2 regions of the Brucella intermedia LMG 3301 genome follow, and region 2 is predicted to be linked to the other one. Evidence: predicted binding sites of a transcription regulator. Region 2 holds the regulator's gene; the other holds the start of a gene.

Region 1 (7,347 bases), 920 kb from region 2:
GACCAGGAAGGCGATGGCATTCACGCTTTCACGTTCGATCTTGCGCGGCTGGGCAAGGAACAGGCCAAGGGCCACGAGCGCGCAAGGCGATGCGGCACCGCCGAGCATCTTGAGGAAGGTTTCCGCCGGGGCGGGGATCGCGAGCCCCAGAAAGGACACCACGGCACCAAGCGCTGGAGCGACAAGCAGCGGATTGCGGATCAGGGATCGCACGACCTTCCAGATGAGACGGATTGGCTTCTTTTCGGTTTGCAGGCCAATTTCGATCAGCACGATGGCAAAAGCGAAGGTGACGCACACGGTGATGATGATCGAAATGGTTGTCGCGGCCAGAACGCCCGAGCCGAAAGCGATCATCGAAAGCGGGATGCCCATATAACCGGTATTGGGATAAGCGGCGTTCAGGCCGTCCAGCGCGGTGTCGGCAAGCGGCATTTTTCCGCGCAGCCGCACCAGAAATGGCAATGCGAAAGCAATGGCGCTTGAAAGCAGAAACACTGCGATGAAGCCCGGCTGCCACAGCTCGCTGCCATGGGTGTTGGCCATAATGTCGAAGAGCAGGGCAGGCAGTGCAAGATAGACGACGAAACGGTTCAGCTCCGCTATCGCATGCGGCCCGAGAATTTTCAGCCTGAAGGCACCCCAGCCGGAGAAAATCAGCGCGAAAACGGGAAGGACGACGAATAGCGTTGTGAGCATGGGGCGCATTTCAGTTCAGGAAAGGAAAAGGCGCGGGCTTTGAACTCCGCGCCTTGTCGAATATCAGAGCTTGTCGAGAAGCTCCTGCGTTGGCCAGGAATCGGCGGGCATTCCAAGGCGCAACTGTTCGGCGCGCACGGCATCGCGGGTGGCGACACCGAAAACGCCGTCGATCTTGCCCATTTCATAGCCGCGCGCCTGCAGCTTGGTCTGAAGTTCCTTCAGCTGGTCCTGCGTCAGGCCCGGAACCGGGTTGCCGGGATCGAAGGCAGGCGCACCCGCCAGACGGGTCGCGAAATAGGCCGCCGTGGTCGCATAGACGATGGACTTGTTCCATTCCACGAACACGTCGAAGTTCGGATAGGACAGGAAAGCCGGTCCCTTGCGACCAAGCGGCAGCAGAAGCGACGCATCGCCGTCATCCGGGCCGAGCGGACCATTGAGGCCGGTCACGCCGTGTTCAGCCCACCAGGAATGCGGCTTGCGGTTGGTGCGGATCGCTTCTTCCCAAGGCAGGTCCTTGGTGAGGCGAACTTCCTCGAGCCATGGCTGGCCACGTTTCCAGCCGAGTTCCGAGATCATGCGACCGGCGGTCATCATGGCGTCGGGAACGCTGTTCTTCAGATCGACCTTGCCGTCGCCATCGCCGTCGACGCCACGTTCAAGATAATCCTTCGGCAGAAGCTGCATCATGCCGATTTCGCCAGCCCATGCGCCAGTGGTTGCCGCATCGACGACCCCCTGATCGAAAAGCTTGAGAAGGGCGATCAGCTGCGGGCGGAACAGGTCCGGGCGGCGGCAGTCATAGGAAAGGGTGACAAGCGCATTGAGCGTGTCGAAATCGCCCTGAATGGCGCCATAGTCGGTTTCCAGGCCCCAGAAGGCGGCAAGGACTGGTCCCGGTACGCCATAGGTGTCTTCGACCTTCTTGAAGACATCGGCATATTTGACCAGGTTGTCACGGCCCTTCTTCAGGCGCGCTTCCGAGATGAGGCGCTTGGAAAATTCGGTGAAGGTCAGGTTGAAGACAGTTTGCTTGCGGTCGCGGTCGAGCACCTTCTGCTCAAGCATGGCCTTGTGCAGTTCGGCGATGCCCTTCTCGCCGACACCGGCGTCCCGGGCTTCCTTGGTCAGATTGTCCATCCACTGGCCGAAATCGATCTCGCATTCCGGTTTTGGAAGATTGACGGCGTTTTCAGCCGGGGCCGCAGCAGGCGCCGGGGACGCGGCGGCCTGTGCATTGGACATGGCTGTCGATGCCAGCAGGGCGGCTGCGATAACTGAAGCAAACAACTTCATTGGTAACTCACACTAATAAACCGGGAGCAGTCGGCTCCCTTCCGAGGATTGTTTTGCTATTGCCCCAACAAGCCCCGGAAATGAAGCAAAACTTGGTGTGAACCGCCAAACTGGGCCGTGTTAACGGACCTTGTTGCTTTCCAGCCACTTTTTCCACGTATTGGCGTCACCTGCGAAGACGTTGATGTCGGCGTCGCCCTTGATGCCGGGAATGGAGCCGGTGCCCGTATATTGCCAGAACGTCCACGGATGCGGTCCGTATTTTTCGTCAGGATGACCGGCGACGGAGCGCAGCCAGAACGGATAATCCGCCATCTGCCGCAGATCGTTGTCATCGAAGAAATCGACCGTCGTGTAGACGATCGGGCGCTTGCCGTAATGTTTTTCCAGCGCTTGCAGGAAAATGCGCATTTCCTTGCGCACAACGGCTGCGTTGGGGCGCAGCTTGCAGGTTGGCGACTGCGGGTTCCATTCCATGTCGAGAACGGGCGGAAGCGCGCCGGGGTCACGCGGCACATTCTGGATGTACCAGCGCGCCTGCTCGATCGCCGGACGGCAGAAATAATAGAAATGATAGGCGCTCCGCGCGATGCCTGCCTGACGGGCGCCGTTCCAATGTTCCTGAAAGCGGTCATCGACCCGGTCGCCGCCTTCGGTCGCCTTGATGAAGGCAAAGGAAATGCCACTGGCGCGAACGGCGCTCCAGTCAATATTGGTCTGGTACTTGGAAACGTCCGTGCCGTGGATCGGATAGTGCCACGGCGTCTTGCCGGTCCAGTCGTGCGGGTCGCGATCCCCGAAACGGGGCGCCTTCACCGGGCCTGACGGCGGTGGAATGCGGGCTACCGAACCACCTGATTTCTTTACGTCGGAAAAGTCGTAGTCCACCGTCGTGCAGGCGGAAAGAAGTAAAGCGCCGAGGGCGAGAATGCTGCAGCTGGCCAGACGGTTCATATAGTGGTTCCGTGTCGCGAATCAGTCCTCTAACGGTTACGCGATCCGGAGGCGGACGTCACCAGTCTGCCGGGCAAGTTTGCTGCTAATCTGTTGAAGTGGCTGGCATCGCCGAACGAACGACCGCTATCCAGGCAAAGCCGCGATACAGAATGCGCTTTTCAACAGTGGCGTGCCGTTCCTGCGCGAGCTGATCGCAAACCGCAAAAAGGTCGCTGCGTGGTGTGACGTGGAACCATTCCAGCCATTTGAACAGAGCTTTTGCGAACCAGCGCGGCAGGCGAGACTGATCGCCGAAATCGACGATATGCAGTTCGCCGCCCGCATTGAGGTGCCGGACGCTTTCCCGGATGACCGATTGCCATTGCGGGATCATCGACACCGCATAGGAAATGAAAATCCGGTCAAAGCCCGCTTGTCCGAACAATCGCTCCGGATCGAATTGCGCTGCGTCGGCCCGGTCGAGGCGGACGCGGCTTTCGATGCCGACGCGCTCTGCCGCCCGGCGGGCGGTATCCAGCATTTCCGCGGAAATATCCATGCCGAAGAGCGTGGCGTCAGGATAACGTTCGGCAGTCTTCACCAGATTGCGGCCCGTGCCGCAGCCGATTTCCAGAACCGTGCCGTTGCGGGGAACGTCCAGCCCCGCAATCATGGGGTCGCGACCCAGAAGATAGTATTTGCGGGTTGCATCGTAGAAATGCCGCTGACGACGGTAGACCCGATCCATGAGGTTGGCGTGGTCCATACCCTGAACGCTCCATGGGCTGCGCAGCATGTCAGGCATCCTTCAAGATATAGAGGTGGAAGCCGCCATAGATCGACGAGCGGTCGCGATCATGCAGGGCGCGGGACTCGTCTGCCTGATATTCCCAGCGATCCAGTATCTCGGGCGCTACCCGTCCCGGAAGCAGGCTCGGTTCAGCAGCAGTGCGGAAGATGACGCGGGCGTTCGGCGCGGCCGTGCGGGTGATTTCGATCCACAGCGCGTTGAGCTGCTCGTCATTCATCCAGTCCTGCGCATCCAGCAGGATATAGCGGTCGACGGAAGCGGCGGGCTTGGCGGCGAGAAAATCGGTATAGCTGGCGTTTTGCACTGTCATGCGGTCGGCACGCGCCCGCACCGTTTCGAAATTGCTGCGCGACAGATAGGGCGGCAGCGGACCGGTCTCCTCATTGCCGCTATAGCCGCGCCCGAAGGCCTGCCACGCGAAATAATTGTCGGTGAGGGGAAAGCCGCAGGCGAGTTTCTCAAGGCGGCTGCGCAGGACGAGCGCCATGTCGCCATTCCCGGCGGTAGCAAGGGCATCATATTGCTGTGGCGGTATGCCGAGCCCGAACAGGGACGATTTGCGGGCCGTCGCCCAGCGCACCATGCGTTTTTCAAAAAGCGGCGCCAGCGCGGTGTCGAAGAAACTGCGCTGCTCTTCCATGGTGCGCGCCTTCAAGATGTCGCGCGGATCGATCCCATAGAGCCGCGCAACGCGGTGACCCATGCCGATGAAGACGCCAAGCAAACCGTGGCGGTAGAGGTCGCGCCAGAAAATGGAAATGCGCTGGCGGCCGTTCCACTTGCGCTTTTCCCAATAGGCGCGGCTTTCGCTGTCGAGGTGCGGGCGGATGAAGCGCTTGTAGGCCGCCAGATTGGTCTTGTCATCGGCCTTGCCGTAGAAGCGGTAGAAAGCGTTGTAATCAGGCAGGTTTTTGACGGCGGCGAGCTTAAGCCGGTTGAACGCGACATGCGCCCGATTGAGATCGACCGCTTCCACGCATGCCGGATCGGCGGTCAGGTAGGACATGGCATTGCATCCGCCGGAAGCGATGGTGACGATGCGGTGGCCGGGCTCGATGGCAAGTGCCGCCATGTCGACTTCCGGGTCTTCCCAGATTTGCGGATAGACCAGCCCCTTGAACAGCCACGCGAACAATCTTTCGGAAAAGCCCGCGCGCGAAAGAGCGTTGTTTTGTGTCACAGCACGCTTGAGAATTGTGCCGTCTGTTGCCTGCTCTGTCATCAAAAGTTCCCCTGATCCTCGAATCCCGACTTCGATTTTGCAAAGTTAAACATCGTCCAATGACAGGGACGTGACGAAATAATTGCGGGCTTATAAACGGGAAAAAATGGGCTACTGCCCTGTAATACTGTCGCTTTATTACGTTCGGTAAGACTATTTGAGAGAACTTTTCCGCGCTGTTGCCGTTTTTCCCTGTGAAGGTCTCAGTCGACAGGACTTCTGTGTCGATGAGCGACCGTAAAGGTGATTGGCCGGGCAAACCGGCCACGCACGGAGAAACAGAGAGGCGTTTGGCAAAGCTTGCCATTGATGCCTGAAACCAGGCCAAGAGCCTAACCTAGGAAGGAGAGCCTAAGTGAAGAAGTTTCTGATTGCTTCTGTCGCCGCCGTATCGCTTCTCGGTCTTGCAGCTTGCAACGACAAGAAGGACGACACGAACAACGCACCGGCACCATCCACGCCGGCAGCGCCTTCGAACAATGACACGACGCCAGCGCCGACCACTCCGGCCACCCCGGCACCATCGACGCCGGGTACGGGGACCGCACCTTCCAACTAAGGGTGCGATGTCGTGACTGCTTTGCAGGCGGATGGCGATCCGGTGTCGGGTCGCCATTCGTGCTTGACGGCTTCGGCCGGTTTCGGATTTGACATGAACGTTAAGGCAACCACAGTGGGAAAAGACGGGCGCTCTGCGTTTTCCGTGTTTCAACGCAGGCTCGGTTCGGTTATGGCTTTCGTCATGAACCGTAACTTTCTCTTTTTCATTTCTGCGATCGTTCTCGTTGCGCTTGCCGCATGCGGCAAGGGAGATGACGAAAGCGCTGCCACGACCAATGGCGGAGAGCAGGGCGCTGCCGCCATTTCGCAGCCTGCCAAGCCGGCAGAAAGCACGGGCACGGAAAAAGGTCCCGATCTGGTCAAGTCGCTTCGCGAGAGTTCAGGCGTGGTGACCCCGGAAGAAAAAGCCGCCGCCATCGAAAGGGCGCGCGCAAATGCGGTTGCCGCCGCTCAGTCGGTGGGCCAGACGGATGAGCAGGCACAGGCGGCTGGAGAGGCTGCGGCTGCTGCCGCACAGCGCTCCTTCAACGACCGCGAGCCCCAGCAATAATGTAAGAGCCTGGTCCAACAGTCGTCATGCCGGTCTGCAAATGACGCCTTTCTGTATTCCGGTGCTCACGTAACCTTAAGTACGTTCCGCTTCGGTACTCGAAAATCACCATTTTCGCGACGGCCCGACGCTTTTTGATTGAGGCTCTCAGCCTGCGGTTCGATATTCTTTCTAAATGTTTGTTTTTTCAATTTTCGCCTGCCTAGGCGGTTTTCAGTCCTTTCGGAATTCTATAGAAAAGTGCCATGTCGATTTGGGTCCGCATCGGTGAGTTCGTCACGTCCGTGGCGTCGAATGCCATTACTGGCGTTATCGAAGCCGTGCGCACCGTTTTTGAAGGCGATGCCGACACGCGCCGCCGGGTGGCTTTCTCCATCGCGATGATCGCGCTTTCCGCCAAGATGGCCAAGGCGGACGGGGTTGTCACCCAGGATGAAATTCGCGCCTTTCAGGATATATTCGCGGTGCCTAAGGAAGAGACGGCGCATGTCGCGCGGCTCTACGATCTCGCCAAACAGGATGTTGCGGGCTACGAATCCTATGCGCGTCAGCTTGCCGGATTGTGCAGTGAGGGTCAGACCGACTGTCATCTGCTGGAAGACATCCTCGACGGGCTTTTTCATATCGCCACCGCCGATGGCTATGTGCACGAAAAGGAAATGACCTTTCTTGCAGGCGTGGCGGATATTTTCGGCTATGACGAGGCGGCCTTCGACCGTATTGCGATCCGGCATGTCCAGCGCGGCGCTGACGATCCCTACGCCATTCTGGGGCTGGAGCGCGGCGTGTCCTTCGATATGGCCCGCAAGCGTTATCGCGCACTGGTGAAGGAACACCACCCTGACCGGCTGGTGGCCGAAGGGTTGCCGCTCGAATTCATAACCATTGCCAACAGGCGTCTTGCGGCGATAAACGCAGCCTGGGCGAGTATCGAGAAGAATCTGGAGGCTGCATGAGCAGCGCACACGAAATCGAGAACGAATTGTTGGAGGAGCTGGCGCTTGTCCGGCCTGATTTCGTCGGTGCAATGCTTGACCCGTCGCCCAATTTCGGTCCGCGCCGCGACGGCAAGATGCCAACCTTTCTCATTCTCCACTATACGGGTCTGGAAACCGCCGAAGAAGCGGTGCAGGTCCTGAAGTCGCCGGATATGGAAGTTTCCGCGCATTATCTCGTCCATGAAGACGGGCGGATCGTGCAGATGGTGTCCGAAAAGGCGCGGGCCTGGCACGCAGGCCAGAGCTTCTGGAAGGGCGAAACGGACATCAA
Region 2 (7,347 bases):
CCGATCGGTGTTGCTGCTTCGATCTATCTGGAAGAGTTCGCCAAGAAGAACCGCTTCACCGACATGATCGAGGTGAACATCAACAATCTGGCGGCGGTCCCGTCCATCGTGTTCGGCCTGCTCGGGCTTGCGGTGTTCATCAACTTCTTCGGCCTGCCGCGCTCCGCCTCGCTGGTCGGTGGTCTGGTGCTGACATTGATGACGCTGCCAACCATCATCATCGCGACCCGCGCCGCGCTTCGCGCCGTGCCGCCATCGATCCGTTCCGCGGCCCTTGGCCTCGGCGCGTCGAAAACGCAGATGGTCTTCCACCATGTCCTGCCGCTTGCCGCACCCGGCATCCTGACCGGCACGATCATCGGCCTTGCCCATGCGCTTGGTGAAACCGCGCCGCTTCTGCTGATCGGCATGGTGGCCCTTCGTCGCCGACGTACCGTCAACGCCGATGGAACCGGCGACTGCTTTGCCGGTGCAGATCTATATGTGGGCAAACGAAGCAGAACGAGCCTTTGTGGAACGCACGTCAGGCGCTATCATCGTCCTGCTTCTGTTCCTTGCCGTGATGAATATTGCAGCAATCATTCTGCGCCGCCGCTTCGAGCGCCGCTGGTAAACGGGAGTCGAAAGCTATGAACCTGATGACTGAACGATCTCTCGAGAAAGCCGTAGGAGAAAAAATGAACGCCAACGCCAGTTCCATAAAGATGCGCGGCGACAAGGTCTGCGTGTTTTATGGGGAGAAGCAGGCTCTGTTCGACGTCGATCTGGAAATCCAGGAAAAGATGGTCACAGCGCTGATCGGCCCTTCCGGTTGCGGCAAGTCTACCTTCCTGCGTTCGCTCAACCGCATGAACGATACGATTGAAGGCTGCAAGGTCGGCGGCAAGATCACGCTCGACAACGAGGACATCTACGATCCGAAGATCGATGTCGTCGAACTGCGGGCCCGCGTCGGCATGGTGTTCCAGAAGCCGAATCCGTTCCCCAAGTCGATCTATGAAAACGTCGCTTACGGCCCACGCATCCACGGTCTCGCCCGCACCAAGGCCGATCTGGAGGAAATCGTCGTAACGAGCCTGAAGAAGGCGAGCCTGTTCGAGGAAGTGAAGGATCGTCTGCACGATGCGGGCACCGGTCTTTCCGGTGGCCAGCAGCAGCGTCTTTGCATTGCGCGCGCGATTGCGGTCAGCCCGGAAGTCATCCTCATGGACGAACCGTGCTCGGCGCTCGACCCGATTGCAACCGCGAAGGTGGAAGAGCTGATCGACGAACTGCGCCAGAACTATACGATCGTGATCGTCACGCACTCCATGCAGCAGGCCGCGCGCGTTTCGCAACGCACAGCCATGTTCCACCTCGGCAATCTGGTCGAAGTGGGCGACACGGAAACCATGTTCACCGCGCCGACCGAAAAGCGCACGCAGGACTATATCACCGGACGCTTCGGCTGATCCGGAACTGCGTTTCAACAGACAGTGCGGCTTCCCCGCAATTTATATTACGAGGTCTACTATGCCGTCTCAGCATACCGTTCGCTCCTACGATGAGGAATTGAAGTTTCTCACCCACAAGATCGCCGAAATGGGCGGACATGCGGAACGTATGGTCGAGCAGTCGGTCGCCGCTATCGTCAATGCGGACAACGCGCTCGCACAGCGCGTCATCTCCGACGATCTCATCCTCGACGCCAGCGAGCGCGAGATCGACGACAAGGCCGTGATGATCATCGCCAAGCGCCAGCCCATGGCCGTGGACCTGCGCGAGATCATCGGTTCGATCCGCATCTCCGCCGACCTGGAGCGCGTTGGCGATCTGGGCAAGAACATTGCCAAGCGTGTTGCCGCCGTTTCGGAATCGCGTCAGCCGGTAAAGCTCTATCGTGGTCTGGAAACGCTGGCCGAACTGGCGCTGACCCAGCTCAAGGACGTGCTCGACGCTTATGCGTCGCGCTCGGTGCAGCAGATCAATGTCGTCCGTGACCGCGATGATGAGATCGATGCCATGTACACGTCACTGTTCCGCGAATTGCTGACCTACATGATGGAAGATCCGCGCAATATTTCCGCCTGCACGCATCTTCTGTTCTGCGCCAAGAATATCGAGCGTATCGGCGATCACGCGACCAACATCGCGGAGACCGTTTATTACATCGTGACCGGCCTGCAAATGCCGGCTGAGCGGCCCAAGGAAGACCTGAGCCACGGTATTGTCGTGGATGAGGCGCGTAAACCCTGAACTGCATCCGACCGGACCTGGAGTGATCCCGAGTCCGACGGCTGAGAATGAGTGAATAGCGCGGCGGCACGCGGTCGATTGGGGGGATTGTATCCACCGCCCGCCGCATTTGGATAGGGAAATACTGGATGTCACAGGCACCCAAAATCGCTGTGGTAGAAGACGAAGAGGCGCTGAGCGTGCTGCTTCGCTATAATCTTGAGGCAGAGGGCTACCAGGTCGATACCATGCTGCGCGGCGACGAGGCCGAAATCGCATTGCGCGAGAATGTGCCGGATTTGCTTATTCTGGACTGGATGCTGCCAGGGGTTTCGGGCATCGAATTGTGCCGCCGCCTGCGCCAATGGCCGGAAACCGAGCGCCTGCCGATCATCATGCTGACGGCGCGTGGCGAGGAAAGCGAACGCGTCCGCGGGTTGAGCGTCGGCGCCGACGATTATGTGGTAAAGCCGTTTTCGACGCCGGAACTTCTGGCGCGCGTCAAGGCGATGCTGCGCCGGTCCAATCCGAGCATTCTTTCGCATGTGCTGAAAGTGGGCGACCTTGTTCTGGACCGTCAGCAGCATCGGGTTTACCGCAAGGAAAAGGAGGTCCGTCTCGGACCGACTGAATTCCGACTGCTCGAATATTTCATGATGTCGCCCGGCCGTGTCTTCTCGCGCAGCCAGCTTCTGGATGGCGTCTGGGGTCCGGACATCTATGTGGACGATCGCACGGTGGACGTCCACGTCGGACGGCTGCGCAAGGCGATCAATGTCGGTCGCGCGCTCGATCCGATCCGCACCGTTCGCGGTGCCGGTTATTCTTTCGGTTGATCGACACCGTCATTCAAACTCTCAGATATAGCTCCTGATCGGCCCGCCATTTTCATCGTGGCGGGCCGTTTGCGGATGATCAGCCTGCGGCAACGTTGATCCGATTCGCATAGGCCCGACCAAAACTGCGCGCCAATCACGCATTTTCACGCGATGTTACAAATCTGTTTCCAAAGTTGACGACAACCCACGGAACCCATGGGAAACAGAATTTTTGCAGATCATTCGAAGCAGCGCGGACGTGATGGAGAAACCATCCAAGCAAAAGCGAATTAAGGCAGCGATATGGCGTGTATTGCGGGAATTTGTATCGCATTAAATCAATGCCTTATCTGAATTCGTAATTCTCGTTAATAAATTATTAATATATTTAAAGGGCTTGTAGGCATATTCGCACTCTCGATTCGGATTTCGTTTCAGGCTGTATGACCGCTGCCTGCATCGTTGGGATTTGACCCTTCGCCTTTTTTTGGCCTAAAAATTCCAAAACCTTGAATTCGATTGAGCGACAGTAGGACGTACGATTTTGATCTTCGTCCTCTTTGACTTGCACCGCAGTCAGACGTTCGCGCGCATCATTCCGGATGTGTCTGCCTGAACGAATGACTGGATCAGTTAAGGGTCCTAACATGAGATTGAGCCATTGACGCGCGCCGCGAAGTGGAAATTGCCCGTTCTTGTCGGGCTGGTGGTTGCGCCTTTCGTGGTCACCGGATGCACGACGACCGGAACCACGGGAAAAGCCAATTCGGAAAAGACGGCGGCAAGCCACGTCAAATCCGTCAATGGCGTGAAGACCTACACCTACACAGCGCGTGACAAGGAATGCCTTGAGCGCGCGATGTTCTTCGAATCGAACCGGTCCAGCCCCGACGGGCTTCTCGCTGTCGGCACGGTCGTCATGAACCGTCTCGCATCGGGCCGTTATCCCGATACGATTTGCGGCGTCGTTGGCCAGAAGAACCAGTTTGCGCCGGGCGTCCTCACCCGCAGGATGGATTCCAGGGCGCTGCCTGATGTTCAGGCGACTGCCGATGCAGTGTTGAAGGGGCAGCGCCATCCGAAACTCAAGAACGCCATGTTCTTCCATACGGCGGGCCTGAGGTTCCCTTACAACAACATGCACTATGTGCTCGTCGCCGGTGGCAATTCCTTCTATGAAAAGCGCAACCGCGATGGCTCGCTGCAGAACCCGGTCCCGCAGGAGCCATACAATCTTGCCCTCGCATATTCGCCGCAATCGCCTTCTGTTCCGCAGGATCCATCTTATGATGTGACCCTGCCGCAGACCGGTCCGGTTCCGGGAACGGAACCGACTGTTCAGGTGGCACTGGCGGAGGCTTCCAAGGCTCAAAGCGCAGACCAGAACAGCGGCGTCGGTCCTCAGGCGCGCAGTGACCGTCTAGTGCGTCATCGCGGTGTTGCGGCCCCCCAGCAGGAACAGCATATGCAGATGGCGTCCTACCAGCCGCAATTCGATACCACGGCCCCGCAGCCGACCTCGCTTGGCTATGCTCCGGCGAGCCAGAAGCAGGCTGACGCAATCGGCGCGCTTCTTCTCTCCCAGGACCGTCCCGAAGCTCCGCTCTAAGAAGCGCTTATAATCGGATGCTCTGCAACGCCGGTCTGGTCCAATCCGACCGGCGTTTTGATTTCAATGGCAGATTGCAGTTGTTTTCAGCGAAGGCGTCAGGGCCGATAGACCGGACGATAGATCACCATCGGAGCATCATAGAAATCGACCTGATTCTGCCAGGCGCGCCTGTCGGCCCTGCGATCGAGATCGAGCCGCATGAGGCAATTGGCGAAAGCGTCGGTCCTGGGTTTGAAACCATAGCTTTGGCAGGTCTGTTCGTCAGCTGCACGGCGCTGTTCGGGCGTCATCGTTACGCAGCCGGTCAGAAGGCCGGTAATGCCCAGTAAGATAAGCACTTTCTTATTCATTGCTGTCTGCTTTCTTCTGCAACTGACCGCGTGAATACTATAGCGTAAAGGCAGGAAAAAAGGTGGTGAAATTATGCCGTCTGATAAACTGTCGGTGATTCCATATCCAAAGAGGTCTTCCACCCATGGCTCCTGAACAGCTGAACCCAGTCATCGATCCGGTGAAACTTGAACGTCTTGCGGAAGTCGCCGTTCGTGTCGGTCTGCAATTGCGCGAGGGGCAGGATCTCGTCATCACCGCGCCGGTCGTGGCGCTGCCGCTGGTGCGCCTCATCGCCAAGCATGCTTACAAGGCCGGAGCCGGGCTGGTAACGCCGTTCTTCGCGGATGATGAAATGGCGCTTGCCCGGTACGAGAATGCATCGGATGCGAGTTTCGACCGTGCGGCAAGCTGGCTTTATGAAGGCATGGCAAAGGCCTATTCGGACGGCGCTGCCCGTCTGGCCATCGCAGCCGACAATCCGATGCTGCTTTCAAGCCAGGACCCGGCCAAGGTTTCACGCGCCAACCGCGCCAATTCAAAGGCCTATCAGCCGGCGCTGGAAAAGATCGCCGGTTTCGACATCAACTGGAACATCATCTCCTATCCCAATCCGGCATGGGCGCAGCTCATGTTTCCAAACGACGCGGAAGATGTTGCGACCCGCAAGCTGGCCGAGGCGATCTTCGCGGCGTCGCGCGTCGATGTCGATGATCCGGTCGGCGCCTGGGCTGCACATAATGCAGCACTTCGTACCCGCACCCGCTTCCTGAACGGCAAGGCTTATAGCGCCCTGCATTTCAAGGGGCCGAACACTGATCTGACTGTTGGGCTTGCCGACGGCCATGAATGGCACGGCGGCGCGTCCACTGCGAAAAACGGCATCACCTGCAATCCGAACATCCCGACGGAGGAAGTGTTTACGACGCCCCACGCTCTTCGTGTCGAAGGCCATGTGACCAGCACCAAGCCTTTGTCGCATCAGGGCACCTTGATCGAGAATATCGCGGTTCGCTTTGAGGGCGGGCGGATTATCGAGGCCAGGGCGAGCCGTGGTGAAGAGGTTCTCAACAAGGTGCTGGATACGGATGAAGGCGCCCGTCATCTGGGCGAAGTGGCGCTGGTGCCGCATTCCTCGCCGATCTCGCAGAGTGGGCTTTTGTTCTACAACACCCTGTTCGATGAAAACGCAGCAAGTCATATCGCGCTCGGCCAGTGCTATTCCAAATGCTTTATCGACGGAGCGAAGCTGACGCCGGAACAGATCAAGACGCAGGGCGGCAACGCGAGCCTTATCCATATCGACTGGATGATCGGCTCCGGCCAGATCAACGTCGACGGCATCAACGCGGACGGAACCCGCGAGCCGGTGATGCGCGGCGGCGAATGGGCTAACTGAGTATAGCCAGACAAAAAAGGCCGGGATTTCCCGGCCTTTATAGAAACGACGGTTGCCAGGCCGTCAGGCTCTCATATCAGTTCGTTTCCTGAACATGGGCCTCGAGGAACCACAGCGCCTTGTCGAGGCTGCGGGACGCGGCGGTAAAGATGTCAGCCGTATCGTCGTCTCCCGCTTCATCCGCGTCCTTGATCGACTTGCGCAGCAGGTTGGCAACATCGCCATAGCGCTCGATCAATGCCAGCAGATGGTCGTGAACGGCATAGATGTCGGTCGGATAAGGTTTGAGCTTGCTTTCCTTGGCAACCACCTGCGTCGTGCCGTAGGCCGTGCCGCCGATCTGTACGGCGCGCTCGGCAATCGTATCGACATGTTCGTCGAGATCGTTGCGAAAGCCATCGAGCATTTCATGAACGGCGATGAATTGCGGCCCCTTGAGATTCCAGTGAGCCTGCTTGGTGATGAGGGCAAGATCGATTGTCGCGGCGAGGTTTTCGTTAAGCAGCGCGATCATTGTCGTCTTCGTGTTGGAAGGAAGATCGTTGCGGGTTGCATGCATCGACTTCTGGGGCATTTTATCCTCACATCCTTTTGCTCGATCCGGCTAGGAGAGACTGGGAGAATGTCGCTCATGGTCGTGGGCAGCTGTTCCAACACAAACGAACCCGCCAGATCCTTACAAGGCTCGATTGCCGGAGGGGCCTTCGTTACCTTCAAGGCAACGCAAAACATTCCCGCACCCGGTGGGAAAATGCATGCCGACAGATTTTGTTCCGTGGGTCGGTTAAAAAACGGGACCGATTGGGCTTGCACCAAGTTGCGGCTTGTCGCAGCGCGAAATCTGATTTACCCGGTTGCGCATGAAAATACTCGCGCTTGATACTGCCGCTTCGTGGTGTTCCGTTGCCGTCTACGATTCCGATGGCGATCTCGTGCTTGCCGATGTGAGCGAAAACATCGGCAAAGGACACGCG

The links. Region 2 encodes PhoB, which activates phosphate uptake and scavenging genes when phosphate is short. Its sites were predicted from a motif close to TGTCATNNANCTGTCAT; they were not measured.
Region 1: OINT_RS07770 (BtaA family protein) is a predicted target of PhoB. The motif match lies at 5,027-5,043, and genes of this name have one in related genera.

Annotation. Positions count from the first base shown of each region.
Region 1 is NZ_ACQA01000001.1:1,630,360-1,637,706, reverse strand. It holds gene OINT_RS07790 (AEC family transporter) at 1-699, opposite strand, end outside; gene OINT_RS07785 (lytic murein transglycosylase) at 763-1,998, opposite strand; gene OINT_RS07780 (glycoside hydrolase family 25 protein) at 2,119-2,952, opposite strand; gene OINT_RS07775 (class I SAM-dependent methyltransferase) at 3,038-3,730, opposite strand; gene OINT_RS07770 (BtaA family protein) at 3,732-4,967, opposite strand; gene OINT_RS07765 (hypothetical protein) at 5,323-5,526, shown strand; gene OINT_RS07760 (hypothetical protein) at 5,620-6,078, shown strand; gene OINT_RS07755 (J domain-containing protein) at 6,324-7,034, shown strand; gene OINT_RS07750 (N-acetylmuramoyl-L-alanine amidase) at 7,031-7,347, shown strand, end outside.
Region 2 is NZ_ACQA01000001.1:2,549,728-2,557,074, forward strand. It holds partial or broken gene pstA (phosphate ABC transporter permease PstA) at 1-613, shown strand, start outside; gene pstB (phosphate ABC transporter ATP-binding protein PstB) at 678-1,451, shown strand; gene phoU (phosphate signaling complex protein PhoU) at 1,513-2,235, shown strand; gene phoB (phosphate regulon transcriptional regulator PhoB) at 2,364-3,050, shown strand; gene OINT_RS12265 (cell wall hydrolase) at 3,694-4,641, shown strand; gene OINT_RS12270 (hypothetical protein) at 4,740-4,994, opposite strand; gene OINT_RS12275 (aminopeptidase) at 5,120-6,373, shown strand; gene dps (DNA starvation/stationary phase protection protein Dps) at 6,450-6,947, opposite strand; gene tsaB (tRNA (adenosine(37)-N6)-threonylcarbamoyltransferase complex dimerization subunit type 1 TsaB) at 7,234-7,347, shown strand, end outside.